3 regions of the Saccharococcus sp. Marseille-Q5394 genome follow, and region 2 is predicted to be linked to each of the others. Evidence: predicted binding sites of a transcription regulator. Region 2 holds the regulator's gene; each other region holds the start of a gene.

Region 1 (10,383 bases), 750 kb from region 2:
CAGAAGAATAATGTCGCCTGCCTTCATGTCGGCAACCGCTTGTTCCACTTCTTCTCCGATGGAAGCATCAAGCTTCTTCACGTTTTTCCCAAGGAGCTCCGATAATCTTTTTCCAGCCGCAGTGAGTCGCATGTCTTCATTCACTTCACCTTTTGGCCTTCCAAGATGGCTGGCGAGAATGACCTTTGCGCCTTTTTCCGCCATGAATTCAATTGTCGGAACAGCAGCACGGATTCTTGTATCATCCGTAACTTCACCGTTTTCCATCGGCACATTGAAATCGACACGGCAAAATACGCGCTTCCCGTTCAGTTCAATATCTTTGATCGTTTGTTTGGCTATCATGTAAACCGCACCCCTCTAAGAAAATTGAGCGCCAGAAACGGCGGGGAATATAAAAAAAGGAACGGGTCTCTCCGTTCCTCCTACCCATCTATCTATTATAATGAATCGCCATAAGAATGGCTATGTTTTAGACAAAAGCGAAAGCCGTTACGCAGAACGGCTTTTGCGAGCACAAGCGTAGCGTTGCGAGCAGAGGCCTTCCTAGGAGCGACAGGCATAAGGCAAAGATGCGGCGTGGCGCGCTTTTCGCCACATAGTATCTTTGACTTATGACCCCGAGCTCCTGGCGCCCGGAGTCTAGACGTATAGCTTAGATGCCTTTTTTACTCATATAAAGAGCCAAATCGATACAGCGTGCGGAATATCCTGTTTCATTGTCATACCATGCGATGACCTTCACCATATTGTTGTCCAATACCATTGTCGAAAGCCCATCGACTGTAGAAGATGCTGTATTTCCGTTGTAGTCCGTAGAGACGAGCGGAATTTCATTATAGTAAAGGATGCCCTTCAATTCGTTTTCTGAAGCCTTTCTCAATGCGGCATTCACATCTTCCACAGTCACTTCTGTTCCAAGTTCAGCAACGAAATCGACGAGGGATACGTTCGGTGTTGGAACGCGGACTGCCATGCCATCCAATTTCCCTTTCAATTCCGGAATAACTTTCGTCACTGCTGAAGCGGCGCCTGTCGTTGTAGGGATCATCGACTCAGCAGCTGCACGCGCTCGACGGTAGTCGGAATGCGGCAGATCCAGAATACGTTGGTCATTCGTGTAAGAATGGACTGTCGTCATCATACCCCGCTTAATACCGAATTGGTCTTGCAACACTTTGACGACTGGTGCAAGGCAGTTTGTCGTACACGATGCATTGGAAACGATTTTGTCGTTTTCCGGATCATAGGACTCTTCATTCACACCCATAACGAGCGTTTTCATTTCCCCTTTAGCCGGTGCCGATAAGATAACTTTTTTCGCACCCGCTTCGATATGCTTCATCAATGCTTTTTCATCCCGGAATACGCCTGTCGCTTCGATGACGACATCAACATCCAATTCACCCCACGGCAAATTTGAAGGATCCTTTTCAGCGTACACCTTTATCTTCTTGCCATCGACTACAAGATGATCTTCCTCTGAACCGACTTCAGCGTCAAAAATTCCGTGCACCGAATCATACTTCAGAAGATGTGCAAGCATTTGTGCATCCGTCAAATCGTTTACTGCAACGATTTCAATTTCCTCATGCTTACTTGCTTCCCTCATCACAACTCTTCCAATACGTCCAAATCCATTAATAGCCATTTTAATTGTCAATTCCATTACCTCCTATGATTGGTTTCAGTTATTTACGTTATTCGTTCATGTTAACCTTCCAATTTTTCAAGCATGGCATGTGCTGCCCCTTCATCGGTGACAAGAATCGTCTGGCGTGGAGCGCCTGCCATATAAGACAGGATTGCTTCCGCTTTGCTTTTTCCGCCTGCCACAGCGATGATGAGCCGAACCTTTTCCAGCTGCTCCGTCTGGATGCCAACCGTTCTGATTCGATGGACGACTTTGCCTTTATCATCAAAGTAATAGCCGAACGCTTCACCTTTCGCCCCTTGTTCACGCAGAAGATGACATTCGCTCTCCGGCGTGTTCCGCAAGTCCGCCATCCGGAGTGCATCCCCGATTCCATGGAGGACGCAATCCGTTTTTTCGTAGAGCTCCACCATCTGGATAGCAGTGGGCTCCCGTTTGAAAACTTCATGCGCTTCGACGCTAAGCGACTCGGGGTAGTAAAATGAGCTGTACGTTCCCCCGCTTGCTTCTGCGAATGAGGCGGCGATGACGTTCGCCTGCAATCCGATATCCTCGCCGACCCCTCCCCTTGCTGCAATGAAGTGCAATTGATCGGCATTTTCAAGCGAATGGATGTGCCGGGGAATCGCAGCTACCGAACTACCACCAGTCACGGCAATGATATGGCCGTCGCCAATCCGATTCATGAATTCCGCGGCTGCTTCTTTGCCTATAAGGCTTTTCACAGCCGGATTTTCATCCGAATCACCCGGGACGATTTGTACGCTTCGGATTCCTAATAAATCGCCCAGTTTCCTTGCAATCAGCCCTTGCCCGGTCCATTCGTCACTAATAGGTCTGAGCGATTCAAGGACGGTCGCCCCCTCGCTCGTAATCGTTGCGCCCTCTTTGGCGATTCGGATAAGTCCTTCCGTTCGCAACGTTTCCATCAAGTTCCTACATTCCCGCTCCGAAATATCAGCCATCTGGCCAAGCGGTCTTCGTCCAATTGGACCTGCTATTTCAATGAACTTCAAAACTTTGTACCGCTGATGTAATAACTCCATCATTTCTGGCACAAGCTTTCGTTGTGCCTCTATAATTTTCGGGATCAAAGAAAAGCCCCTCTTTCATGATAGGACGAATTCTGCCCACCTATATATTATTTGTCCCACCTAATGCAAAAAAAATATAAATCCTACTACTAGTATATACCCCGCCGCCATTAAATTCAAACTTCTTCATCTAATTTCGAATAGATCGATCAAGTCGACATAGCCTATTGAACCGTATAATAGAACTTCGCCGTCTTTCTCAATGACTGGAATCATCAACATATATTTCTCATGGCTCTCATCGTCGGACTCGATGTCGATGGTTGACCATGTTAATGGATAATCCTCTTGAACGAGCTTCATCATCGATTTTGCTTCATCACATAAATGACAGCCTTTTTTTGTGTAGAATTGAATATGCATGTAGAACACCTCGAATTTCTTTTTCTTTTAGTATAGATGAAAAACAGGTTGTCTACAAAATCAAAGTTACCACGACTTTCCGTGACAGTCTTCTTGTGTGAGAGTGGGTGTATGATCACTTTGCTGGGGTTTATGATCACTCGCCAGGGGTTATGATCACTTGCCGTGAGTTATGATCACTCGCCAGGGTTTATGATCACTCACCGGGGTTTATGATCACTCGCCAGGGTTTATGATCACTCGCCAGGGTTTATGATCACTTGCCAGGGTTTATGATCACTTGCCAGGGTTTATGATCAAAAAAGGTGGAGAAAAACGAATTGTTTTTCTCCAACTTTTGAATTTAAGGACTTATGGACTACCCTTTTTTATTACCAACCACGACCAGCGCCGCCTCCGCCTCCGGAACCGCCTCCGCCGGAGAAGCCGCCACCGCCACCGCCGCCGAAACCTCCACCACCGAAACCGCCGCCTCCGCCAAAGGAGCCAGGGAAGAAGATCATTCCGCCTCTTCCTCTTCGTCTACCTCCCGGACCGCCGCCACCTCCGCGGCCACCACCCATAAAGCGGAAGAGCAGAAAAATGATGATGAAGATGATGATAGGTGAAGGGATGCCGATGCCTGAACCGCCGCCTTGGCCAGCAAGCGTGTTCACTTCGGCCACTTCTCCGTTCCATCCGTACTCCGCAGCAATTTCATTATAGTAAGACTTATATGCATTCATGATTGCCATGTCGGGTTGTTCATCCTTTAGGTATGGCACAGCAACCTCATCCATAATCCTGCCGGCTTTCCCATCAGGCAGTGCACCTTCCAATCCGTAGCCTACGGTCAATTCGAAATGTCGACCCGTATCACTATTTTCCGGATATGGAATTGTCGTGACAAACAATAGGGCGCCATTGTCCTCTCCCTTTTTACCAAGCTCATATTGTCGCAACGCCTTAACGGCAAACTCTTCGGCTGGTTCCGCACCAATCGTGGGCAACGTCAACACCCCAAGCTCAGCACCTGTCGCCTCATTCAACTGTTGACCCAACCGGTTCAGTTCGGCTTTCTGTTCCGCGGAAAGTATGCCCGCATGATCCTGAATATAGTAATCCGAGAAATTCCATGGCGGGACGTCAGCTGCCAACGCCATTGCCGGCATGATCATGATGCTAAGACAAACGGCGATCATGCATCGGAATGCCCTACGGATCACTTGCTGTCATCTCCGAAATCAACTTTCGGTGCTTCATTCGCAGCTGCATCCGCTTTGAAATATTCTTTCTGTTCGAATCCAAATATCGAAGCGACGAGTCTACCTGGAAAACGCTTAGTTTGCCTATTGTAGTCCGCTACGACCGTGTTATAGTCCATTCTTGCGAAACCAATCCGATTTTCTGTTCCGGCAAGCTCATCCATCAATTGTGTAAAGTTCTGATTTGCTTTCAAATCAGGGTAATTTTCCACAACGACGAGCAATCTGCCAAGCGCATTCGAAAGCTCGGTATCAGCAGCCGCCTGCTCCTCCGGTCCTCTCGCTCCTGCAAGTCTCGCCCGTGCATCGGCTATATCAGCGATCACTTCCTTCTCGTGACTAGCATATCCTTTCACAGTGCTCACTAAGTTGGGAATTAAATCGAGCCTGCGCTGCAATTGATTTTCAACTTGTGCATATGATTCATCGACGTTCTCTTCCAAGTTGACGAATTTGTTATAACTCGGCACGAACATGATGCCAAGGATAACAAGAATGACAACAATGATTGCGATTGGCCCCAATATTCTTTTCATCTTTTCACTCTCCATTCGATATAGTTGCAATACCCAAGTGGCATTGCATTCCAAACAAGTAAGAAGCTTTACACTATTTATCGTATGTCGAGCGAAAAGGTTTCAAACATTGAGAAATAAATCAAGTTAAGGATTCCAGATTCACTAGAATGAAGAATGGACTTTGGCAGCAAACGAAAACTGTCAGCGGATGTATGAGAACTTTCCAGTAAAGGACGAGAACTCTTCAGCGTGAAACGAGAACTCGGGTTGCTAACGGGTTAACTTTAGAAGAATAATGGAGCCCCTGTTCAAAAAAAATGGACCTTGAACCAGATAGAATGGGCCCTTGTCTAAAAGAATGGACCTTGAACCGGAATAAATGAGCCCTTGTTGAAAAGAATGGACCTTGAACCGGAATAAATGAGCCCTTGTTGAAAAGAATGGACCCTGAACCGGAATGAATGAGCCCTTATTGAAAAGAATGGGTCCTGAGCCGCAAAGAATGAGCCCTTGCACAATTAATCGTGCCCTCACAACAAATAAGTACAAAAAAACCGACTCAAAAGCAGAGTCGGCTCTTCGTACTTCTATTATTTCTTCGCGTCCAATTCTTTCATGTCGCTGCGTGTGATGATGTGGTCGATTAGACCGTATTCCTTCGCACGTTCAGCTGTCATGAAGTTATCGCGGTCTGTGTCTTTTGCGATTACTTCAACAGGTTGGCCCGTGCGCTCTGCCAAAATTCCGTTCAATTTCTCACGTAGGAAGAGAATGCGTTTTGCAGCGATTTCAATTTCAGTCGCTTGCCCTTGCGCTCCGCCAAGTGGTTGGTGAATCATCACTTCTGCGTTAGGAAGCGCATAACGTTTCCCTTTTGTTCCTGCTGTCAAAAGGAAAGATCCCATAGATGCAGCCATACCGATACAGATTGTTTGGATGTCCGGCTTGATGAATTGCATTGTATCGTAGATCGCCATACCCGCTGTGATACTGCCTCCCGGGCTATTGATGTAAATCGATACGTCTTTCTCTGGATCTTCTGCTTCTAGGAAAAGCAATTGTGCAACAATCGAGTTTGCGACATTGTCGTCGATTGCGCTTCCCAGCATGATAATCCGGTCTTTCAATAAACGGGAGTAGATATCATAAGCACGTTCTCCACGGTTCGTTTGCTCAATAACTGTAGGTATTAAATTCATCTTATTTCCTCCTTATGAATGGGTCAGGATTTTCGTTCTGCTGAAACCAGTTGTTTCAACTGTACTTCTATCATACATATTATGGTCAATAAAGGTCAAATATAACGCTTTTAAATTAGTTGTTGCATTCATACCACTTATTTAGTACAATTAATCTTGTCTGTTACTGACAAGTCCTCGTGGTGCAATGGATAGCACGCAAGCCTCCGAAGCTTGAAATGTGGGTTCGACTCCCGCCGAGGGCATAATAGAGTTGATAAAGAAGCCTGTAAACATGTAGTCATGTTTACGGCTTTTTTTATTGTTCAGCCGTCTCCTATCTTCATAGAGAAACGGCTGTTTTCATATTAATTTTCCTTCTCAACTAGTGCTGTAAGAGTTTCAATTGCTTGTTCTTCATCGACGCCTTCTGCGATCAATGTCACTTCAGCACCTCTCGCTATTGCCAAACTCATGACACCCATGATGCTTTTCGCGTTCACTTGACGTTCATCCCTTTTCAAAAAGACGTCTGACGTGAAGCGATTTGCTTCTTGCACGAAAAGCGCAGCTTGCCGTGCTTGTAATCCTGTCTTCATTTTCACTTCAACCAGTTTTTCTGCCATATTATTCGACTCCTTCCTCATGCGTTATTTACCTTTCTCAACGGCTTACAATTCCTCCGTTGCGAAGATTTTCCGCAATCTCTTCGATTTTCCGAAGACGATGATTCACTCCGGACTTGCTAACCGTGCCACCGCTCACCATTTCTCCAAGCTCTTTTAATGTGACATCTTGATTTTCGATGCGCAGCGACGCGATCTCTTGTAAACGATCAGGCAATTGATCCAGCCCGATTGTGCTCTGGATGAATTTAATATTCTCCACTTGTCGTTGTGCCGCACCGATTGTTTTATTCATATTGGCGGTTTCACAATTGACAAGCCGGTTGACGCTATTCCGCATGTCCCGTATAATCCGGACATCCTCGAATTTCATCAAGGATACGTGCGCACCGATTAATCCTAGGAAATCCGAGATTTTCTCTGCTTCCTTCAAATAGGCAATGAAGCCCTTCTTCCGTTCGATCGATTTTGCATTCAAGTGGAATTTGTTCATCAAATCCACTAATGCTTCGCTATGCTCTTTATAAAAAGAGAAAATCTCTAAATGATAGGAGGAAGTTTCGGGATTGTTTACGGATCCGCCTGCGAGGAACGCTCCACGCAAATAGGATCTTTGGCAGCATTTCTTTTTCACCAATTGCTCAACAATCTCGTTCTTAAATTGAAAGGTTCCTGTCAGTATATACAAGTCTTCCAATAAATGCTTCGCTCCGTCACGGATTCTGCATATGTAGACATTGTTCTTCTTCAGGCGCATTTTTTTTCGGACGAGCAACTCGACTTTATGCGGATACAATCGCTTAATGTTTGAATAAAGTCTTCTTGCGATCGCCGCATTTTCTGTCTGTACGTCGAGGCTCAATTGTTTATTTGAAAACGATAAGGCGCCGTTCATCCTGATAAAGGCGGCGATTTCCGCTTTCACACAGCATTCCTTGGAATCGATTTGCGTCAATTCTTTCTTCACTTCAGATGCAAAAGACATGATTTTCCCCCTCTCTCTCGGCGATGATCAGGTCTCCTCGCTAACGATTGTACCTTCCATATAACCCATGATCCAAGATGCAACTTTACCTGCATCATGTATGATTCTTCCCTCTGCAACAGTCGAAAAGTCCCCTAAGACGATTGTCGGGACGAGCAATTGCAATGCTTCGATGTCATTTTCTACAGGAAGCTGGATATCTGACGGCGCATCCCCGTTAAATAACGTCTGGAAATCCGTCTTGTTCAATAACACTGTGTCAATGAATTGACTGCCTGCATGATCATATAACGCCTTTACATGCTCGGATGCCGTGTATTGGTACGTTTCGCCTTCCTGCGTCGTCAAGTTATTGATGTATACTTTCTTCGCGTTGGATGCAAGGACGGCATTACGGATGTCACTTACAAGTATCGTCGGCAAAATGCTCGTATATAAGCTCCCAGGTCCAAAAATGATCAAGTCCGCCTCTTTGATGACCTCTACCGTTTCCGGCAAAGGTTCGACCTCTTGGGGAGACACATAGACTTTCCGGATTTTGCGTCCATACACCGGGATTTTAGACTCACCGGTTACAATTGTGCCATCATCGAGCTCCGCATGCAAGGTGATCTTTTGGTTTGCAGCTGGCAACACTTTTCCCTTAATATTCAAAACACGACCCATTTTTTCTACAGCGCGTGCAAAATCTCCTGTAATGTCCGTCAGGGCGGCAAGCATGAGGTTGCCTAGGGAGTGCCCTTTCAAATCGTCCGAGTTGGAAAATCGATATTGGAACATTTTCTCAATCAACGGCTCGACATCTGAAAGCGCTGCCATCACTTGACGGATATCTCCGGGCGGCGGGATATTGTATTGATCCAACAGCCTTCCGGAGCTGCCTCCGTCGTCCGCGACCGTAACGATCGCGGTGAGATCGACTGGATAGGCTTTTAATCCCCGAAGCAACGTGGACAATCCGGTCCCGCCGCCAAACACGACAATTTTTTTCTTTTTCCCGGATTGCAACATGGTGTCAACCCTTTCTCTTCTCTACATCCCGATGGGTAATCAACGTCTTGTATTCTTCTTTTAAACGGTTTCCGAAGTATTCCGCCAGCGACACGGACCGATGTTGGCCGCCCGTGCATCCGAAGGCGACGACCACTTGGGATTTTCCTTCATTCTTATATTGAGGAATAATGAATTTGAACAGATCTGTCAATTTTTCGATCAGCACTTGTGTATCATTCCATTTTAACACATACTCATATACTTCTTTCTGTAAACCGGTCAACGGTTTCAGGTCTTCGATGTAATAGGGGTTCGGTAAAAAACGAACGTCAAAGACGACGTCAGCATCAATCGGCATACCATGCTTGAAACCGAAAGAAATGAAGTTCAGGGTAAATGAAGTTTCTCCCGTAGAGGAGAATTCCGACATGATCTTTTCCCTTAACTCACGCGGCTTCAATTTGGATGTGTTGTAGATGGAACGGGCACGGCCTCTCAGTTCAGATAAGAGATTCCGTTCCTTGCGGATGCCTGTGAGCGGCAGTCCGCCTTCTGCAAGTGGATGGGACCTTCTCGTTTCCTTGTACCGCCTGACGAGCGTCTCATCGTCCGCATCCAAGAAGAGCAGCTTTGTGGATACGCCTTCCATTTTCAGCAAGTTATCCAATGCTCCAATCAATGCGTCAAACAGGTCGCCCCCTCGTGTATCCATGACAGCGGCAATCCGCCTCATCTTGTTTTCGGATTTCATCATCAAATCCAGAAAAGTGACGAGCAGCTCAGGAGGCAAATTATCGATGCAATAGAACCCAAGGTCTTCGAAACTCTGCATGGCAACTGTTTTCCCGGCCCCTGACATACCAGTGATGATAACTAATTCGACATCGCTGTTCGGCAATTCATTCTCCATTAATCCTGGTCACCTTCCATTGATTTTTGTATGTGTTCATCCAACAGTTCAAACTCTTCTGTATAATAGAATGTACCATATTGCACGCCCATTTGGGAGACTGCAAATAATAAATTCGTCCGGTCTCCTTCCGCCATCGGAAGCGTCTTCAGGCTTTCGACAGGATGCCATTCGAGCAGGCCTTCCCTGTTCGATTCATAAGGAGTACCTAGTAGATCCCGCGCAACGAACGTGTACAGCATCCATTCGTTCTGCAATTCTTTTGTTTCTTTATCTACGATCATCATTGTGTAGATGCCTTTAATATGCGGTTGGACGGGGGTTGCTCCGGTTTCTTCCTCGAACTCCCGGATAGCTGCGTCGTAAATCGATTCACCCGGATCCATCTTGCCGCCCGGCGCCACGTACCAGTCCCGTCTCGGTTTTTTCAATAAAAGCACTTGGTTGTCTTTTACTACTAATAAATTTGCGATTCTCTGCATGACCATTTCCTCACTTCTATCAATGCGCTAATTCCCATTATACAATGTTTTGAAAGCAAACAACAAAAAAAGAAGACCACCTGCCGTTTGAAGGGCAGATCGTCTTTAAAATGTTGCTATATCAAAAAGGGGGGTCAATTGATATTCTTATCATAACCTTTTTGTATTGCAGGACGGTTACAGGAAGATTAAGGTTAGATTAATGTTGATACAGATCAAGATTTCCGCTACAGGCGGACGCTTTCCGTGGGCGAGCGGTGAGCCTCCTCAGTCGCTGCGCTCCCTGCGGGGTCTCCCCTGTCTCGCTTTCCCACAGGAGTCGCCGCCTTTCGCTTC
Region 2 (10,383 bases):
GGGCTCAGCTTCACGGATAATGATCGGCTTCTGCGGAGTGACGGTCTTTTCCGTCACGGGCTGCAGTCCTGCCAAGTGCTTTTTTGCAGCGGCGATATGCTTCGGTGTCGTTCCGCAGCACCCGCCAATCAGACGGACGCCTTCATTCCGAAGGAGCGCGGCTGCGCGGCCGAAATAATCAGCCTCGGACGCGTAAACGATTCGACCATCCTCAACATCTAGCAAACTTGCATTTGGTGCGGCGGACAAAAATGCTCGATCCGGTATCGTCACTTTTTCAAATGCCTGGATTGTATGGAAAGGACCTAGTCGGCAATTGACACCGACGATATCCGCTCCCAGCGTTTCCAGCTGATGAAGCGCGTCATTCAGATGCATCCCGTTTTGCAATACGCCCGGCTCATCCATTGCGACTTGCGCAATAAGTGGTAGATCCGTCAGTTTCCGCAGCTCGGTGACGACTGTCGATAACTCTTCAAAGTCATAATATGTTTCCAGCAATAGTCCGTCGGGATCGCCTGAAAGCAAGGCGTCTGCCTGCTCACGGACCATCGTCAGTACTTCGGCAAGCGATGCATCGCTTTTCCGTATGCCGCGAAGTCCTCCGATCGTCCCAAGCACATATTGATTGCCGGGTTCCGCAGCGCGCTTCGCAATTCGAATCGCCGCCTCGTTGAGTTCCTTCACCCGGTTCTCCATTCCATAACGGGCAAGCTTCAAGGAATTGGCGCCATATGTATTTGTCTGGATGATATCCGCTCCTGCGTCGATATATTCGCGATGGATTTTCTCAATGATTTCAGGCTTCTCGACGTTCAATTCCTCATAACTGAAGTCGATGCCGTATGAATAGAGCAACGTCCCCATCGCACCGTCCGCCACCAGTACGTTATCTTTCAACCGATCAAGCAATCTCATAAGAAATCATCCTTTCTTCATTCGAAGTCCCGAACCTGCGTCATCAAGCCTGTAAAAACGCATAAATCGCAAAACGGACGCATAAATCCACACAGACACGCATAAACGCGAGCAGACGCGCATAAATCCAAAAATCTACGCATAAACGTCTTCAAAAACGCATAAATCCAGAAACTCACGCATAACCTCATCTTACCAAGACGAAAAATTTAGACTGCAATGAAAAATAAAAAAGCCTTCGTTAAAAAAGAAGGCTTTCAAGCGAATGCTCGCTCCTTCTCATCTGCCAAGCCGAAACAGGCCTGCTGGAATTAGCACCTGACCGTAACCGGCTGGTTGCTGAAGCTTCGACGGGCCAGTCCCTCAGCTTCTCTTGATAAGAATTAAATATGCAGTTGTTTGAATAATTTAAAACATCATATCGTTAAATGTTTGATACATCAATAGTCAAATTATGATAGAATCGGCATATGAACTTAAAATAGAAGGTGAATACGTTGAGGATTTTCAAATTTTCCATTCCGATCGCACTTCTTGTTGCCGGGATTTCCTGGTGGATGCTCCATAAAAACTTTCAGGAAGTTCCAGGGACTTCCAGAGTTTGGATAACAGTAGGCGCAGCTATATTAAGTGGAATCATTGCCCATTTTTTATTTCCGAAAAGTGAAGACGAAGAACGATAAGTCATTATGGACTGCCACCAAAAGTAGAAATCCTACTTTTAGTGGCAGTTTTTTTAATTAAGGAAACCCCGCGTCCAAAGCAAGCCGCTTTGCTTCCAAAGAAGCCACTCCTGCGTCCAAAGCGGACCACCTCGCGTCCAAAGCAAGCCGTCTAGTTTCGTTGGTTAACTCAAAATAAATATAGGTTGACACAAATTGAGTTAACTTTTATTCTATTTACGATAACTAAAATTATGAGGTGGATTATGACAACAGCTACAGTGAAAACAAAAAGCGGGATGAGTGCGCTCAGTCTCGTCTATTGCGGGATGTTTGCGGCATTGATGATGATCGGGGCGAATATTACATTTTTTGTGCCGTTCCTCGTTGTTGGTGGGGTTCCGATAACGCTGCAAACCTTCTTCGCCGTCTTGGCGGGTCTCCTTCTCGGAAGCCGGCTCGGTGCAATTTCCATGACGGTTTACATGGCGCTCGGCTTGGTAGGCGCGCCGGTTTTCGCAAAATTCCATGGGGGCTTCGGAGCAATTCTTCTTCCGACATTCGGCTTCATCGTCTCATTCATCCTTGTCGCGTACGTAGTAGGGAAAATTGTCGAAAAGAACGGTAGTTTGCGCAGTTATGTCATCGCGGCTCTTGTAGGACTCGTCGTAAATTATGTCATCGGCACGAACTGGATGTACTTTGCATACAAGCTATGGGCCGCTGCGCCGGACGCATTTACGTATAAGGTGGCATGGCTTTGGATGGTGCCTCCACTGCCGAAAGACATTCTGCTCTCGGTTCTCGCGGGGATTTTCGGTCACCGGATGTATAAGGTTCTAAGAATCAGGCGTGCACTTTAATATGTACAAAACTGGCTATCTGCAATGTGGAGCTTCCACAGATGCAGATAGTTTTTTTATGGAATCCACCAATAAAACGAATCGTATGCCATTCTCATCCGTATAGTAGAGGGGGATTAATTTCAAAAGAAGAGAGTGTTCATATGATAAATTTATTGCTGTTTTCATTGGTCGTTGGCATCGTTGCCGCAATGATCATCATGCCGTTGACATCCACTACTACAGAAGGGCAACCCGCCTTTAATCGGATCGGAGCGCTTTCTGCAACAGTCGCAGCCGTGGCGGTGCTCACGTTCGGCCTTTATTACGTCACGAATCTCGACCGGAACTGGACGTCGGTGTGGGCGCTGGCTCTCATCGCTACTCTAGCGGGCGCCGTGCTTTCAACCGGGAGGGAAAGAAGTGCCAAGGTAATCCTGTTTTTAGCGGCATTGGCGGGAAGTGCGTTCATCCTAAGTGCGCCACTTTTCAATGCGAATGAAAAATACAAAGCAGTCGAAATGGATCAGCAAGTGGAAATCAAGGCGTTCGACGAAACGAAGACGCCAGCAAGCGTTCCACCAAAATTCGCCCGGAATAAAATGAAGAAGGCGTTCGGTCAAGTGCCGAATACGAGCTATTATGAGCTAGGCAACTTACAAATCCAAAAAGTCGATGGGAAATTCGTTTACATCGCGCCTGTCGAATTCTCGGGCTTCTTCAAATGGATAAACGGAAAGACTACTCCAGGATATTTCACGATGAGCGCGACCGATTCGGCGGACAATCCAAAGTTCGTCAAGACGGAAATGTCGTATACACCATCATCGTTCTTCCACAAACAAGTAGAACGCCATATGCGGATGGCGATGCCGGATCTCATCTTTTACGGGGATGTACAACTTGAAATCGATGATGAAGGAAAGCCGCATTATATCCGATCCTATGGGCATTTTATTACAGCAAGAAATGGATTTGATGTCCAAGGGATCGTCATGGTCGACCCTGCTTCCGGGGAAGTGAGCCGATACCCGCTTTCGCAAGTCCCTGAATTCATCGATGGAGCGGTTTCACCTGAGGCAGTCAGTCTCCAAAACAGTTATTTCGGAAAATACGTCCACGGATTCTGGAATTCGATTGTCGGGAAGAAAGATGTGAAGCTTCCTTCGGACGAAGGGACGGAATCGAATGTTAGCCCGGTGTTTGACGAAAACGGGCATATGTATTACTTCACCGATTTCACAAGCCCGAAAGAAGGAGTCGACTCGATGTTAGGCTATGCATTGACGGATGGTCGCACCGGCGAGGCGACGTATTATACCGGCAATCTGGAAGAGTCGTATATGGATTCCCAAGGTGCTCTTCAAATTATCGAAAAGAAATTCATCGAAAAGAAATGGGCCGGGGAAATGCCGGTGCTCTATAACTTTTACGGGGAAGCGAGCTGGCTGACGCCTGTTCTGGATTCAAACGGCTTCCTACAAAACTATTTCATCGTGTCGGCGGCAAACCCGGAAATTTCCGTTTTCGCCAATTCGCCGAACGAAGCATTAAGACTTTATAAAACAGCACTACAACGTGGCGGTAGCACAGTCGACGGCAGTTCGAATGCCGAGGAAGGAAAAGCGTCTGTCAACGTTGTCCGTGTCTACAAGGAACGCGCCGGCGACTTTACAATCGTGTCAATCCTTGCCGACGACGGCCGGAACTATATCGTCTCCACCGAAGCTGTTCCGCTCGCCATTTACATCCAGGAAGGTGACCATCTAACAATCACCTATTTTGAAACGGGCGAACTATTCCTGCCGGTCAAGGAAATGAAAAACAGTACAATAGAATAAAATAAAGGCGGCTTCCGGAATTTCGGAGGCTGCCTTTTATGCGTCTTTACGAGCGTTTATGAGTAATTTTACCGATTTATGCGTCTTTTATAGCAATTATGCGCTTCTGCAACGCTTTATGGACTTTCCCAACGATTTATGAGCATTGCGAACATTTTATGCTTTTTTGGAAGCTCATAATTGTCCTTACTTTACTTCATTCCAATAATATCGATACATTCTCTGCCAAGTCGTATCGATTATTGTTAAATATCCCATCCTGTATAAATAAGAGTTTGTACAAATGGATAGACTCCGTTAACTTGCATATCAATTGCACGCAGAATGTATTTTCATGTACAATTAAGTCAAAGATAGTCAAAGTCAATGACTTATCACCGGAAGAAAAGAGGTGACATCATGCGAAACATTTCCGACATTATTGAAGGATATTTAAAGGCCATTATCGAAAAAGAAGATAGCGGGACGATTGAAATCAAACGGAGTGAAGTGGCAGAAAAATTTCAGTGCGTGCCTTCGCAAATAAATTATGTCATCAACACACGATTTACCGTGGAGCGCGGCTATGCCGTCGAATCGAAGCGGGGCGGCGGAGGCTATATCCGGATTTACCGAGTCCAAACGAATTCGCATAAGGAATTGATTGAACATATTTTAGAAGGAATCCAACAAGGCGCGACATACACGATGGCCGAAGGGATCATTTACAGGCTGTTGAATGAAGAAGTTGTTTCGGAGAGGGAGGCAAGGATCATCCTAGCAGCAGTGGACAGGACGACTCTACATTACCCACTGCCTGAACGTGACATGATCCGGGGACGGATTTTGCAGGCGATGCTCCAAACGCTTATCTACAGACAGCTTGATTAGAAATCAACGAATACGAGGTGGCAGACAATGCTATGCGACAATTGCAAAGAACGGCCGGCTTCCGTGATTTTTACCCAGGAGGGAATGGGCGGGTCGGCGGAACGCCATCTATGCGAGAAATGTGCGTTTCAAACACAAGTGTTTCATTTTGATCCAAGTCAGGAACCGTTGTCGATTCAGCAATTCCTTTCACACTGGTTCAGCGGGAGTGAATCGATCCAGCCTTTTCAGCAGTCAAGGGACAGCATGCCGGACGGACCGATTTGCCCCGACTGCAAACTGACGTTCAGAAAATTCCTCGACATCGGAAAGTTCGGCTGTCCGACGTGCTATGACACGTTCAGGGGACAACTGCCGCGCGTTTTCAGCAAGCTCCATAATGGGCACACGACCCATGTAGGAAAAATCCCGGATTCCTTCAACGAACGATTCGCCTTGAAGAAAAAGGTCGAGGAAATCCGTTCGAAAATGCAGGAAGCGATTGAGATGGAACGATTTGAGGATGCCGCCGCATTGAGGGACGAAGCGAATGCGCTAAAAGAGCGTTTGGCGGAGTGCGGCAATGGAGGTGATGGCAGCGATGTCAATTAATAAATTCATGAAAGGCGCAGTTACAGGCTGGATGACGTCGCATGGGGAGCACTCGGATATCGTCATGTCGACGAGGATCCGCTTGGCCCGGAATTTAAGGGGATTCCGATTCCCGATCGCGTTCACGGCCGATGAGGCGGAGAAAGTCGATTCGCAAGTTTCGGCTGCCTTGCTTACTTCCGACGAAAAAGGGTATGCCTATATGAAGATGTCGGAGCTTCCCGGTCTTGAAAGGCAAGTGCTCATTGAGAAGCATTTAGTCAGTCCACAATTGACGGATGTGAAGCGACACGGCGCGGTCATCCTGTCCGAAGACGAGACGCTGAGTATCATGTTGAACGAAGAGGACCATATCCGCATCCAATGCATCTATCCAGGCTTTCAGTTGGAAAATGCATATGATCATGCAGACTCAGTCGACAACTATTTGGAAAATAAGCTCCCTTATGCCTTCGACGAGGATTTCGGTTACTTGACGAGCTGTCCGTCAAACACAGGTACAGGCATGCGAGCGTCCGTCATGATGCATTTGCCGGCGTTGACAATTACAAAGCAGATCGAGCGCATCATTCCGGCAATTGCAAGGCTAGGGATGATCGTCCGGGGAAGCTACGGAGAGGGCAGCGAAGCACCGGGCAACATTTATCAGGTTTCGAATCAGACGACTTTGGGCAAACCGGAGAAAGAGATCCTTTCCGATTTGAAAAATGTTGCGCTTAGGCTTATCGCACATGAGAGGCGCTCACGAGAACTCCTCCTTTCCAAATCACGAGTAGCTTTGGAGAACAAGCTTTTCCGATCGCTCGGCATCATTTCGTATGCAAGACTCCTGCCATCAGGGGAAGCGGCCCGTTGCCTTTCGGATGTCCGTCTAGGCATCGATCTGGGCATCATTGAAGATGTGGATATGTCCATCTTGAATGAATTGATGATCTTCATGCAACCTGGTTTCCTTCAGCAATATGCCGAAGCAGATTTGACAGCGGAGGAAAGAGATATATTCAGAGCCGATCTTTTCAGGGAACGGCTGCGTTCTGAACAACAAACCAATGAAAATAATAAAGAAAACTGAGCAATACTTTTGCAACGGATTTTTCTTTTTATTATACTTACGTCAAAGATGGTCAAAGTCAATTTAGTGGAATTGGATTGCTTCTTGATCCATAGGAATAGAGTAAGAGGAATTCCTATTCCGCACTTTAGGTAGTGGGGACAGGATGGACGTTACTTATAGAAGGAGTGGAATTGAATATGATGTTCAATCGTTTTACACAGCGGGCACAAAAGGTCCTACAGCTTGCACAGGAAGAAGCAATCAGACTGAAACATGAATCCATCGGTACCGAGCATATTTTATTGGGACTCATACGGGAAGGCGGCGGCATCGCTGCGAAAGCATTGGAAGCGATCGACATCAGTTTCGATACGATTGAAAAAGGGGTGGAAAGCCTCGTCGGTTCCGGATCGAAGGAAGTCGGACCGATTGTTCATTACACGCCAAGAGCAAAAAAGGTCATCGAGCTTTCTGTTGATGAATCAAGGAAGCTCGGCCATTCGTATATCGGCACTGAGCATATTTTGCTTGCGCTCATCCGTGAAGGGGAAGGCGTGGCTGCCCGTGTATTAAATAATGCGGGAGTCAGCTTAAACCGCGCAAGGCAGCAAGTGCTCCAATTGCTCGGAAGCAATGACAGCTCTGTCGGCAATCAAGGCACTTCATCATCCGCATCTACACCGACACTCGACAGCCTTGCTCGCGATTTGACGGAAGTGGCACGTGAAGGGACGCTTGACCCGGTCATCGGCCGCAGCAAGGAGATCACACGTGTGATCGAAGTATTGGCTCGCCGTACGAAGAACAACCCTGTACTAATTGGAGAGCCGGGTGTCGGTAAAACTGCAATTGCGGAAGGGCTTGCGCTTCAAATCGTTAATAATGAAGTTCCTGAAATCCTGCGTGATAAACGCGTCATGACATTGGATATGGGTACGGTCGTTGCGGGTACGAAATACCGCGGCGAGTTCGAGGACCGCATGAAGAAAGTGATGGAGGAGATCCGTCAGGCTGGCAATATCATTCTATTCATTGATGAATTGCATACACTGATTGGCGCTGGAGGAGCTGAAGGGGCGATCGATGCATCCAACATCCTGAAACCGTCGCTTGCCCGCGGGGAATTACAATGCATCGGGGCGACGACGCTTGATGAATACCGTAAATATATCGAAAAAGACGCAGCTCTCGAAAGACGTTTCCAACCGATTCAAGTCGATGAACCGACTGTCGAAGAAACGATTTTGATCATCAAGGGCTTGCGCGATCGATATGAAGCGCATCACCGTGTAAAAATTACGGATGAAGCAATAGATGCGGCTGCGAAGATGTCGGATCGATACATTTCTGACCGTTTCCTGCCAGACAAAGCGATTGACTTGATCGATGAAGCGGGATCGAAAGTACGTCTCCGTTCATATACGACACCTCCGAATTTGAAGGAGCTTGAAGCAAGACTTGAAGCGATTCGCCACGAAAAGAATGCCGCGGTGCAAAGCCAGGAATTCGAAAAGGCGGCATCATTCCGCGATAAAGAGCAGAAAATGAAAGAAGAGCTCGAAAAGACCAAGACGGAATGGAAAGAGAAGCAAGGGAAAAAGGAATCTGAAGTGACAGTGAACGACATTGCGGAAGTAGTCGCAATGTGGACGGGAGTTCCAGTAGCGAAGATCGCGGAAACGGAAACTGCCAAGTTGTTGAACATGGAAGAACTTCTGCATGAACGCGTTATCGGGCAGAAGGAAGCCGTAACAGCAATTTCACGAGCGATCAGGAGAGCCCGTGCAGGATTGAAGGATCCGAAGCGGCCAATCGGCTCATTCATCTTCCTCGGACCTACTGGTGTAGGGAAGACTGAGCTTGCAAGGGCGCTTGCGGAAGCGATGTTCGGGGATGAAGATGCGATGATCCGCATCGATATGTCCGAGTATATGGAGAAGCATGCGACGTCGCGTCTTGTCGGTTCGCCTCCAGGGTACGTCGGTTATGAAGAAGGCGGTCAATTGACTGAAAAAGTCCGCAGGAAGCCATATTCAGTCGTCCTGCTTGATGAGATTGAAAAGGCGCATCCTGATGTCTTCAATATTCTACTGCAAGTACTTGAGGATGGAAGATTGACGGATTCAAAAGGTCGCACAGTCGATTTCCGTAATACCGTCGTCATCATGACGTCCAACGTCGGGGCGGAAACATTGAAATCGAATCGTTACGTCGGCTTCAATCTGCAAGACGGAGAACGCGATTATGAAGGCATGAAATCGACGATGCTTGAGGCGTTGAAAAAAGCGTTCCGTCCGGAGTTCCTGAACCGTGTCGATGAAATGATTGTCTTCCACTCGCTTGAGAAGGAACACTTGCGTGAAATCGTCTCTCTCATGTCAAACGAGTTGACGAAGCGTCTTGCGGAGCAGGATATTACGCTTGAGTTGACGGATGAAGCGAAACACAAAATCTCCGAAGTGGGATACGATCCGGATTACGGTGCACGACCGTTGCGCCGGGCTTTGCAGAAACATGTCGAAGACCGTCTCTCGGAAGAGTTGTTGAGCGGAACAGTGCTCACAGGCGGAAAAGTAATCGTCGATGTAGAGGAAGGCGAGTTCGTCGTCAAGACGGATCGCGTAGCAGTGACAGAAAATCAATAATAGGATGGCCCTCCCGTAGAGTTCGCTATCTACGGGAAAGGGCTGTCCTTTTCGTATATGGAGGTACATATGGCAAAGCGGAAAACGAAATTCATGTGCAGGGACTGTGGGTACGAATCGCCGAAATGGATGGGAAGATGTCCGGGCTGCGGCGAGTGGAATACAATGGACGAGGAAGTCGAAATTGTAAGCAAGGGTCCGCGCGGGGCTTTTAAGCACACGGAGAACATCCAACAGAAAGCGATGCCGATCAGCGCGATTGAAACAATGGAGGAACCGAGGGTCAAGACGGAGCTTGGAGAACTGAATCGGGTGCTCGGCGGCGGGATCGTCCCGGGTTCGCTCATCTTGATCGGCGGGGATCCGGGCATAGGGAAATCGACGTTGCTGCTACAAGTGTCTTCCCTTCTCGCCAATCAAAAACAGCGCGTCCTTTACATATCTGGTGAGGAATCCATCAGACAGACGAAGCTGCGCGCTGAGCGTCTCGGTGTTGCGTCGGATGAACTTTATATTTATGCGGAGACGGATTTGGCGAAGATACATGAAACGATCAATGACGTGCAACCGAAATTTGTCATTGCCGACTCGATCCAGACAATCCACCATCCCGAAGTCACATCCGCTCCAGGCAGTGTTTCGCAAGTGCGGGAATGTACGGCTGAGCTGATGCGTATCGCAAAGACGCAAAACATCGCCATTTTCATTGTTGGCCATGTGACGAAAGACGGACAAATTGCAGGTCCACGCCTTCTCGAGCATATGGTGGATACTGTCCTCTATTTTGAGGGGGAGCGGCATCATACGTACCGGATCTTGCGAAGTGTGAAGAACCGCTTCGGCTCGACGAATGAAATTGCGATTTTCGAGATGCTGCAATCCGGCTTGAAGGAAGTTTTGAATCCGTCCGAACTGTTCCTGCGGGAGAGGTCTCAGGGCGGTGCGGGATCGACCGTCGTC
Region 3 (10,383 bases), 280 kb from region 2:
TTGACGTTGAACGGATTTGACACATTGAGTGCGTATTCAGGGACTGAAGGGAAACTGTTGTTTGAACAAAGCGAAGTGGATGTTGTCCTCTTGGATCTGATGCTCCCAGGGATGAACGGGGAAGAGTTTCTTCAGGAAATCAGGCAGAATTCAACCGTTCCGGTCATGGTTATTTCAGCAAAAAATGACCAACAATCGAAACTGGAACTTTTGTCGAATGGGGCGGATGATTATATTACAAAACCGTTCGATGTACAGGAGCTGCTTGTCCGGATTAACATCCAATTGCGCCATGCAGCGAAGGCTTCCTTCAGTGGAATGAAAGAGATCCATTATAATGAAATCAATGTGAATGTAGATACACGCGAAGTGAAGGTCAATGGCGAAACGCTCCATTTAACAGGGCGTGAATATGCAATCCTCCTTCTATTCCTCGAGAATCCGAAGAAGGTATTCAGTCGTGCTAATATTTATGAAAGCGTCTGGAATGAACCATACTTTGATGGCGATAAAACGATTAATATGCACATCAGCAATTTGAGAAATAAGCTTAATGGTAATGAGACAAACTATATTAAAACAATATGGGGCATAGGCTTCAAATTTGATTAACGAAGAGGGGCGTGAGTTGTTATGTGGGCATTGGTTTTTGCTTTCTTGACAGTCGCGCTTCTTTTTTATATGTACTTCGTCAAGCGGGAACTGCGGAAATTGAGGCAGCAGGTGAAAGAGATTCCGAAGCACGCTAGTTTTGGCAGTCGGCTTTCATTCGATTTCCGCGAGAAGGAATTGATGCAATTGGTCGATGAACTGAATCATATGATCGATGCATTTGAAGGGAAAAACCGTCAAGCGAAGCAAATGGAAGAGAATGTGAAGTTATCCATCGCCGGGCTATCCCATGATTTGCGGACGCCACTGACGTCTATCAACGGCTATGTGCAGCTGTTAAATGAGACGCGGGATGAAACAAAGAGGGTGCATTATGTGAAAATCATCGAGCAATCCGTCAAACGATTAATCGACATGACAGACCACTTCTATGACTTGGCACGAATTGAGACGAACCAAAAGGAAATGGCATTAGCCTCCATTTCGCTCTCGGTCGTTGTCGAGGAAATCTTCCTTTCATTTTATGAACAATTTGAAGAACAGCAGATAGAACTCGAGTTTCCGGAACAACTGCAAGACACGCACATCATTGCTGATAAGTTCATGCTCATCCGCGTCCTCCAAAACATCGCTCAAAACATCCTTCGATATGCGAAGAGCAAAGCGGTGATCAGCTATCGGAATGAAGGTGACGATCTTGTTTTCATCATAAAAAATGACGTGAAGGCTGAGAGTAAAGTGGCCGTGGAAAAAGTATTCACGCGTTTCTATACGGAAGTGTCGAGTCGGACGAACACCGAAGCAAGCGGGTTAGGCCTTTATCTATCCAAGAAACTCGTTGAAAAAATGAACGGAACCATGGATGCCGAGCTAACGGGTAATTGGTTTATACTCACCATCCGGTTCCTTGGCGTTGGCGTAGAAATGAAGTAATGCTGGATTTCACTTCATTTTACGTGCTCGCTTTTCGTAGGATAGAAGAGAATGAGGAAAAAGGAGCTGGGCGATTTGGCGAAGATGGCATTGCATTGTAGCAGGATCTTTTTGGGTGTCATGTTTTTAGTCGCGGGCATCAATGGCTATTTCGTGATCTTCGGGTGGGAGCCGTTTATCGCAACAAGCCCAGAAGCAATGGCATTATTTCAATTCAAATATCTGTTGATTACAGAAAAATCATTAGAAATCATATGTGGAATTCTACTTTTATCAAACCGATTCGTCCCATTGGCTATTGCAATATTAGCTCCGATTGTCACCAATATTCTTTTACTCCATCTATTTCTCGATCATTCATTACTTCCACTAGCCGTCCTGCTTGTCCTTGCTATTGGTTATCTCTTGTTCTCCTATAGAAAAAACTTCACGGGGATAGTAGAGAGAAAGGCAAATCCATCATAGATACTTTCTGAATAGTTCCAGTGCCTGTGCAACAAACTAATCAGACTATACACTACAATTGCATAAAAAAAATGAAGAAATCAACCGATTCAATAGTGGGTTGATTTCTTTTTGCATTAATATAATTATTGGTGAATAGTCATAATTGGTTAACGCACAGGCACCAATCAATTAGGCACCAACCAACTGATGTCGACCAACCAATTATGCCTTGTGTAAATGACGGAAATTTGGAATAATTAACAAGAGAAATGAGGGATTTTTCTATGTATATTCCAAAAAACTTTAAGGTTACTGATGTCGAGGAAATCAAGGGGTTCATCCAGGGAAATTCCTTTGGAACGCTTGTGACGACGAAAAAGGGGAGACCGATTGCGACGCATTTGCCTTTCGGGTTTCGTGAAAAAGACGATGATTGGTATATTACAGGGCATATGGCTTATGGCAATCCGCAGTGGAGGACGCTTGAAACGTGCGAGGAAGCCCTTGTCATGTTTCAGGGGCCACATGCGTATGTTTCTTCTTCGTGGTACTCGAGTGAAAATGTTCCGACGTGGAATTACCAATCAGTCCATCTTTACGGGAAGGCGAGCATTCTACCAAGAGAAGAATTAGTAGAAGACTTGAAGAGGATGCTTGTAAAATATGAGGGACATCGCGAAAAACCAGTGTTATGGGAAACACTTTCCCCGAAGCTTCTTGAAAGTGAACTGAAAGGCATTGTTGGATTCAAGATAAAGGTGGAGGAGGCCCAGGCTGCCTATAAATTAAGCCAGAACCGAAATGAAATGGATTATGCAAACATCATTGAGCAACTACAAAACGAAGAAAACCCACAATCACGACAAGTGGCGGAACGAATGAAAAAGAAGTCATGACTAAAAGACAGATCATAAAGGCGGGCGTTTTCAATTCAACAGATCCATTTATTGCAAAAGGTCATCGACTATATAGAAGAACATATAAAGGAAGAAATTCAACCTGAGGAACTGGCGAAAGCGACCGGATATTCTCCCTTCCATTTCTATCGGATGTTTCATCAGCATATCGGCTATACCGTTATGGATTATGTCGTGAAAAGGAAGTTGCAGTACGCGTTATATGAGTTGGTGAACGGGAAAAAAGTGATTGAAATCGCTTTGGACTATGGATTTGAAACCCATTCCGGTTTTACGAAAGCGTTTAAACGGTTTTTTGGAAGTCCACCAAGTCTATACCGGCTGCATTGCCCGACTTCATTGCCACCTAAATTGGATTTGCTGAACTTGCGTCAAAAGGAAGTTGGCGGCATCGTCATGCAACCGAAAATCGTGCAGAGGGAAGGCTTTACGATTGCCGGGAAAACCTATGAAAGTACGATGGATAACGTGTTTTACACGAGGGATGCCCCTGCATTCTGGGATCAGCGCATCGCGCCGGAAGAGGCGATTGAAACGATGTTGTATGACAAGCTATCCCCGAAAAAACATGGGGAGTACTGCGTAAATCTGAATGATCGAGAAATGAATCGGACGTTCACTTATTTATTTGCAGTCGATTGCGATGAGGAAGATGCGCAGCTTCCAGAAGGGCTGACGAAGCTGCGCATCAAACCTTCGACGTATGCAGTGTTTACCATTCCCCCAGTAAATGTAGAGCGGTTTGTGCCAGCGATAAAAGGGACGTGGAAATTCATATTGGAGGATTGGCTGCCGCAGTCGTCATACGAAGTCGATGAGCAAGGCTATGATTTCGAGTATTACGATGAACGTTGCCATGACTGGATTTATGATAAAATCACAATGGAAATTTATGTGCCAATCAAAGAAAAAGACAAAGTGTGAAAGACTCACGCTTTGTCTCTTTTTATGACGGCTGTGTATAAAAGCAATACGGGCATGAAGAAGCAAGCACTTACAAGGATGGCCGTTTTCACCGCGAATCGTGTCGCGATCACACCAATAATCGGTCCGCCGCCAATTTGACCGATGGCATCGACTTGGCCCTTGACTGAAAAGAAGGTTGCCCGTGTCGAGGAGTCAGGAATGATTTTATTCAACCAAATGTCCTCCAATGGGTACATGACTTGTCTTGTCACTTGGATTACGACATAACAGACGAGCAGGCTGACGACAAGACCCGAGAATGCGAATCCGATGAGTGAAACGACAATAAGGGAAGCGCCTATGAATAGTGCAATGTAAATATGCCTCAAATTCGAATGGATTGAACTTCGGTTAATAAAGTGAAGCACCGTAAAGGAAAGTAGGACGACAATGAATTGAAGTCCGCCCATGAACAGGACAAGTTTTTCATTCGAAAGTGAAGCCAAAGCGGATACGTCAATGAAGTGCGTCATCCATAAACGGTCGAATCCTTCGCTGTACAAGCCGATGAACAACGCGATCAGAAGCAGCATTCTCATAACGAAACTCGCTTTGGAATAAACAACGATTTTCTTCATATTTCCTTTCATGCTATCCAACGTAGAAACCCTTTTCCCCGTCTGCAATGGTTTGAAATTTTTCTCTTCCATGAAAAATAGTAAGTAGATCGCGAGTCCAAGCATGCAGATGCCCCCGATGATAATCGGTAGGTTAATCATGAAATAACCGGTTAGGATGCTAAGCGGAATTGCGATGATTTGGCCAAGCTTCCCGAATTTTGCTCCTCTAATGAATGCGAGCGATGCCCGTTCTTCCCCGATTTCATCCGCAATCCACGCCTGCTGCGCACCGCTCGTAAACGTATACCCGATGCCCCATGCAATTTGCGAGAAGATGACAGCGGCGAATAAAGGGAATATCCCTTCCATCATGAATCCGAATCCGATTAAGAAATAACCGATGATGAGTGAAAGCTTTCGGCTTTTCAGGTCGGCTAATACGCCTGTCGGAATTTCAAATAGGAAAACGGTCAGCTCCAAGACGGTTCCGACCAGAACGAGCTGGAGCGGATCGAGCTTCACGACTTGCACGTGGTATAACAAATTCACCGTGAAGATGAATGTGAAAAACAGCTGTGATAAAAAGCAAGTGAACAAGTAAACTACATATGGATCTTTTCTGTTATAAGTACTCATGATTATCCCCCTCCACCTGATTATAGGAAAAGGGAAGGCTGTCATCTTGTCCAAATTTGCGGTTTTGTGTTTTGTACATCAAACAAAAATGTTGAAAGTCAAAGAAGGTCAGTGTATAATAAAGATATAAGTCAAAGATAGTCAAGGTCAGATAACATAAACGAATGAGAACTAAAAGGAGGAAATGGCTTATGAAATGTCAAAATTGTGGTAAGAACGAAGCGACAATGAGCTTTCGCCTTCAAGTGAATCATCAACGAATGCAGATAAATTTATGTCATACATGTTTCCAAGAAGTTCAGGGGCAAATGAAGTTGCCATCCTTTGGTCAGGATGCAAATCAGTTTTTCCAAGCGAATGGGAACCCTCAAGCTCATACGCAAGTTAGGGAAGTCGATGGAAATCAAGGTAACGGTTTGTTGGACCAACTTGGCAAAAACATTTCGAATGATGCGAAGGAAGGTAAAATCGACCCGGTCATCGGCCGCGATCAAGAAGTGAAACGTGTTATTGAGACGTTAAATAGACGAAACAAAAATAATCCGGTGCTCATCGGGGAGCCTGGTGTCGGTAAAACAGCAATTGCAGAAGGGCTTGCAGTAAAAATTCATGAAGGCGATGTCCCTGCAAAACTGTTGAACAAACAAGTTTATGTGTTAGACGTCGCTTCACTTGTGACGAACACCGGAATCCGTGGTCAATTTGAAGAGCGGATGAAACAATTGATCGAGGAGATTGAAAATCGGAAAGATGTCATCGTGTTCATTGATGAAATCCATCTTCTCGTCGGGGCAGGTTCAGCGGAAGGCTCCAAAATGGATGCGGGGAATATCCTGAAACCAGCATTGGCGCGTGGCAGCATGCAGCTCATCGGGGCGACGACGCTGAAAGAATACCGTCAAATCGAGAAAGACGCTGCACTCGAACGCCGCTTCCAGCCAATCATCGTAAAAGAGCCTTCCATGGAAGACGCAATTACCATCTTGAACGGAATTAAAGACCGCTATGAAGCGTTTCATGAAGTGCGTTATTCGGATGAAGCGATCCGTGCATTTGTCACATTATCACAACGCTATATCCAAGACCGGTTCTTGCCGGACAAGGCAATCGATTTAATGGATGAAGTAGGGGCACGCTTGAATCTTAAACACTCTTCTGCAGATGCAGATTCAATCGAAAAACGGTTGGAAGAAGTCGTCCTGGAAAAAGGACAAGCTGCAGAAGCGGAAGACTATGAAAAGGCGGCAGCGTTGCGCGAAGAAGAAATTCAGTTGCGTCAAAGATTAGAAGAAGCCCAACAAGGCGGAAAATCATTAATCGAAGTGACTGTCGAAGAGATCGAGGAAATTGTAGAAGAAAAGACAGGCATTCCTGTGACGAAACTGCAAGCATCCGAACAAGCAAAGATGAACGACCTTGCAGAAAATCTACGTACGAAAGTAATTGGACAACAAGAAGCGGTTGATAAAATCGCGAAAGCAATCCGTCGAAGCCGTGCAGGATTAAAATCGAAGACTCGTCCAATCGGATCGTTCCTATTCGTCGGTCCTACGGGTGTCGGTAAAACGGAAATTACGAAAGTGTTGGCGGAAGAATTATTCGGTTCCCGTGACACGTTAATTCGCCTTGATATGAGTGAATACATGGAGAAACATGCCGTGTCCAAGATCATCGGCTCCCCTCCAGGTTATGTAGGGCATGAAGAAGCGGGCCAATTAACGGAACAAGTCCGTCGCAAACCTTATTCGATTTTGCTGCTTGACGAAATCGAAAAAGCGCACCCGGACGTTCAACATATGTTCCTTCAAATTATGGAAGACGGCCGACTGACGGATTCGCATGGCCGGACAGTGAGCTTCAAAGACACGGTCATCATTATGACAAGCAACGCCGGAACAGGGGACAAGAGAGTAAGTGTCGGATTTAATCAAACCGCACATGAATCCGTCTCCACGCTGGAGTCACTCGGAGACTACTTCAAACCTGAATTCCTGAACCGTTTCGATGCGATCGTGTCGTTCAACGAATTGACAGAAGACAATCTGCTCGAAATCGTCGACCTGATGCTAGTCGATTTAGAAGAAGCGATTGAAGAAAACGACATCGCGATTTCCATTACTCCTGAAGCAAAACACGAATTGGTGAAGCTCGGCTACGACAAACGTTTCGGAGCACGACCACTTCGTAGAGTCATCCAAGATAAAATCGAAGACCCATTAACAGACCTCATTTTGGAAGAAGACGAGATTGAAAAAGTCCATGTTGATGTTGTGGATGAAGAGATTGTCGTAAGCATAGTGTAATTGTGTGAGAATTGTGTGGGTGCCTGTGCATCACACTATTCAGTAAATACACTACAATTGCATAAAATAAATGAAGAAGCCAACCGTATCAACATTCGGTTGGCTTCTTGCTGTATTTTTATAGCTTTTGATGAATTGTCATAAATGTGTGGTGCACAGGCACCGGTTTTAAGGCACCGGTATTAGATTCTCTTCAACTCTATACTCGTAATTTCCTCTGCAATGGCTTTCGTTAAGTCTGCTGCTGTTTTAGGGACGAATGATTTCAAGATTGCGTTTACCATCGGTCCCATTACCCCTTTAGCGGTGATGTCCAAGTTCCCGACCATTTCCGTTTTTGAGTCCGAGATGGCGGCAGCTTTAAAATAACCGTTGCCCGCGAAGTTTTCATTCAATCCCGTCAAGTCGAATGTGACGAGTGAAGGCTCGCTCCATTCCGTGATGTCGATTTGCAGCTTCACGGTCTTTTGCATAATACCGATGTCGCCTTTAAACGTCCACGTGGATTGCTTGTCATTCAAAATCTCATGTTCAATATATCCTGGGACGAGGGGTGCCCACCTGTTCATGTCACTTACAAAATCCCATACCTTTTCAATCGGGATATCCAATTCTGTCGTATGTGTTCCGCTAGGCATTTTCTTATTCCTCCTTTATTATGCTAAAACAATCTCTTCGCTGCTTATAGTACGCGCAGGTGCGCTGCCAATATGCATCCCAGCCAAATAACCGAATGTCAAAGCCGGTCCGATTGTGCCGCCTGCGCCCGGATATGCGCCGCCTAATATGCCCATCGCCGCGTTGCCTGCAGCATAGAGTCCTGGAATTACTTCTCCACGTAAACTGATGACTTGTCCATGTGTATTGATACGCGGTCCGCCATTGGTGCCGAGCGATCCTGCGTGAACCTGCAATGCGTAAAATGGCCCTTTTTCAATGGGTCCAATCATCGCTTCACGACCTTTGAATCTTGTCGCGAAATTTTCAAAGTGCAACGTTCCGCGATTGAAATCGGGATCTTCATGGTGAACAGCATGTTTATTAAAACGCTCGACTGTTGCCTCAAGCTGATCCGGTTCGACTCCGATCTTATCAGCGAGCTCCCGAATGCTGTCAGCTTGCGCAACCCAATCCGGTGCGTTTTCACCAGGTGCCATCGTCACGATCAACGCGCGGTCTTTCAGCTTCTGATCAAAAACCATCCATACTCCAGACTCATTCGGCAAAGATTGTGAGTTTTGATCGTATGTGTAAAAAGATTTTGGGAGATCCATGTAAGTTGAGCCTTCATTCACAAAGCGTTTCCCGTGTTTATTGACAAGTATCGAATTCGCCATTGTACGTGCTTGCGAGTCGATTTGATTGTAAACTTTTCCTTCGTATTCAATGGTCGGGTCAACGAATGCCGGTGACCACCAAGCTTCACTCATGTTGGCTAGTGCTGCTCCTGCTTCCATCGCCATGATCAACCCGTCTCCTTCATTGTGGGAAGGTGATTGCGGGTGCGTAATCGCCCCTTTTAGGAATGAACGGACAAGCTCTTTGTTCCATTCAAATCCACCGGAGGCAATCATGACGCCTTTTCGTGCACCGATGAAAATGTCTGTCCCATCCTCTTTTTCTGCCCGGATTCCAATGACAGCTCCTTCATCATTCATCACGAGTTCCTTTCCAGGTGTGGAAGTGAGTGTTTGAATGCCGCGATCTAAAACCGCTTTAAAAAGACTGCCAGCCAAAGCCCGTCCCATTGTCGTAATGTTGTTCTCCATCCGAGTTGCAACAATAGTGAAATCAATATCTCCCGGATCGGCAGCCCCACCTTCCTCCAGAGTCAATGGAGGGAAGATCGGGTTTCTTCTGATTCTCTCTGACCATTCCCCTAAATCGTTCAAAGGAAACGGAAGGGGGTCGAGTGAACGGCCTTCCTTTTTGCCCCCAGGCAAGTTTGCATAATAGTCGCCATACCCTTTAGGGACCGCGAATCTCACGGGAGTATGCTCGTGAAGATAGTCAATCATCTTTGCACCATTTTCGATATATACATCAATCAATTCCGGATCGGGCTCTTTGCCATGCGTCAGTTTTGTAATATACATTTTCGCTTCTTCATGGGAATCTTCCAAACCAAGCTCCCTCATATAACGGTTATTCGGAATCCAAGGAATGCCGCCGGAAAAAGCTGTCGTACCACCAATCTGGTCTGATTTTTCAAAGATGACCACTTCTGCACCTTGATCATGGGCGAGGATAGCTGTTGTTAACGCAGCGCCCCCACTGCCTAAAACGACCACATCTGTTACCGCATCCCACTTCACGTCATTCTTCATAATCATTTTAATAACCCCCTTATCATTTAGAAGCGCTTTCATTGGAATGAAAAAATTTACTTTATTGACACGGTGTTGTCTTATATAATTATAAGTGAATTCAAAGTTGTGACAATAATCACTTTGCGACCAAGTGTTGAGTTGTTGTCACAATCACCGGGAGTGTCTATGACATAGATCGTTAATCGACAGGGGGAGATGAATTGTCTACAAAAACAGATCCAAGAGTAATCCGGACTAGGGCAATGTTCGAGGAAGCGTTATTGGGGCTTATGGAGGAAAAAGATTATAAAAAGATCTCGGTAAGGGAGATTGCCGAAAGGTCGACCTTAAATAGGGCGACATTCTACTTGCATTACTACGATAAAGATGAATTGCTGGAGCAAATGCTAGACGAGGCTTTGCAATATTTAAGGAACAGCGTGCAAGTGAAAGAGATTGAATTCAAATACGTCAGTGATAATCCGCACCCGATCTTCATTCGGTTGTTTACTAAAATGATTGAACAAAAACGCTTTTATACTGTCATGCTCGTCCAAGAAAAAGTACCCTACTTCACCGAGTCTGTCAGAGAAATCATTGAAACATTGGTAGAGAGAGGGACGCAGTATATGATTGAAGATAAAATCGAATTCAATGTGCCGGCGGATATGTCGATTGCCTATATTACATCAGCCTATTT

The links. The regulator CtsR, encoded in region 2, represses protease genes until heat stress. The targets are predictions, from matches to a motif close to ATGGTCAATAAAGGTCAAACA.
Region 1: the regulator CtsR is predicted to act here: its motif matches at 6,154-6,174, upstream of clpP (ATP-dependent Clp endopeptidase proteolytic subunit ClpP).
Region 3: the regulator CtsR is predicted to act here: its motif matches at 5,166-5,186, upstream of OC538_RS13885 (ATP-dependent Clp protease ATP-binding subunit).

What each region holds. Positions count from the first base shown of each region.
Region 1 covers NZ_CAMPPQ010000002.1:1,118,339-1,128,721, reverse strand. Annotated here, with positions in the region: gene OC538_RS16320 (phosphoglycerate kinase) at 1-342, opposite strand, end outside; gene gap (type I glyceraldehyde-3-phosphate dehydrogenase) at 656-1,663, opposite strand; gene OC538_RS16310 (sugar-binding transcriptional regulator) at 1,714-2,748, opposite strand; gene OC538_RS16305 (glutaredoxin family protein) at 2,875-3,111, opposite strand; gene OC538_RS16300 (TPM domain-containing protein) at 3,483-4,316, opposite strand; gene OC538_RS16295 (LemA family protein) at 4,313-4,891, opposite strand; gene clpP (ATP-dependent Clp endopeptidase proteolytic subunit ClpP) at 5,464-6,072, opposite strand; tRNA gene OC538_RS16285 (tRNA-Arg) at 6,246-6,317, shown strand; gene OC538_RS16280 (HPr family phosphocarrier protein) at 6,420-6,677, opposite strand; gene whiA (DNA-binding protein WhiA) at 6,715-7,662, opposite strand; gene yvcK (uridine diphosphate-N-acetylglucosamine-binding protein YvcK) at 7,690-8,673, opposite strand; gene rapZ (RNase adapter RapZ) at 8,678-9,565, opposite strand; gene OC538_RS16260 (NUDIX domain-containing protein) at 9,565-10,047, opposite strand.
Region 2 covers NZ_CAMPPQ010000002.1:368,158-378,540, forward strand. Annotated here, with positions in the region: gene OC538_RS12255 (bifunctional homocysteine S-methyltransferase/methylenetetrahydrofolate reductase) at 1-918, opposite strand, end outside; SAM riboswitch class I at 1,195-1,301, opposite strand; gene OC538_RS12260 (histidine kinase) at 1,416-1,601, shown strand; gene OC538_RS12265 (biotin transporter BioY) at 1,847-2,443, shown strand; gene OC538_RS12270 (hypothetical protein) at 2,587-4,263, shown strand; gene OC538_RS12275 (CtsR family transcriptional regulator) at 4,663-5,133, shown strand; gene OC538_RS12280 (UvrB/UvrC motif-containing protein) at 5,161-5,724, shown strand; gene OC538_RS12285 (protein arginine kinase) at 5,714-6,796, shown strand; gene OC538_RS12290 (ATP-dependent Clp protease ATP-binding subunit) at 6,976-9,423, shown strand; gene radA (DNA repair protein RadA) at 9,493-10,383, shown strand, end outside.
Region 3 covers NZ_CAMPPQ010000002.1:649,407-659,789, forward strand. Annotated here, with positions in the region: gene OC538_RS13855 (response regulator transcription factor) at 1-612, shown strand, start outside; gene OC538_RS13860 (sensor histidine kinase) at 634-1,545, shown strand; gene OC538_RS13865 (hypothetical protein) at 1,597-2,010, shown strand; gene OC538_RS13870 (FMN-binding negative transcriptional regulator) at 2,277-2,888, shown strand; gene OC538_RS13875 (AraC family transcriptional regulator) at 2,940-3,833, shown strand; gene OC538_RS13880 (MFS transporter) at 3,839-5,071, opposite strand; gene OC538_RS13885 (ATP-dependent Clp protease ATP-binding subunit) at 5,263-7,374, shown strand; gene OC538_RS13890 (CoxG family protein) at 7,557-8,012, opposite strand; gene OC538_RS13895 (FAD-dependent oxidoreductase) at 8,031-9,707, opposite strand; gene OC538_RS13900 (TetR/AcrR family transcriptional regulator) at 9,905-10,383, shown strand, end outside.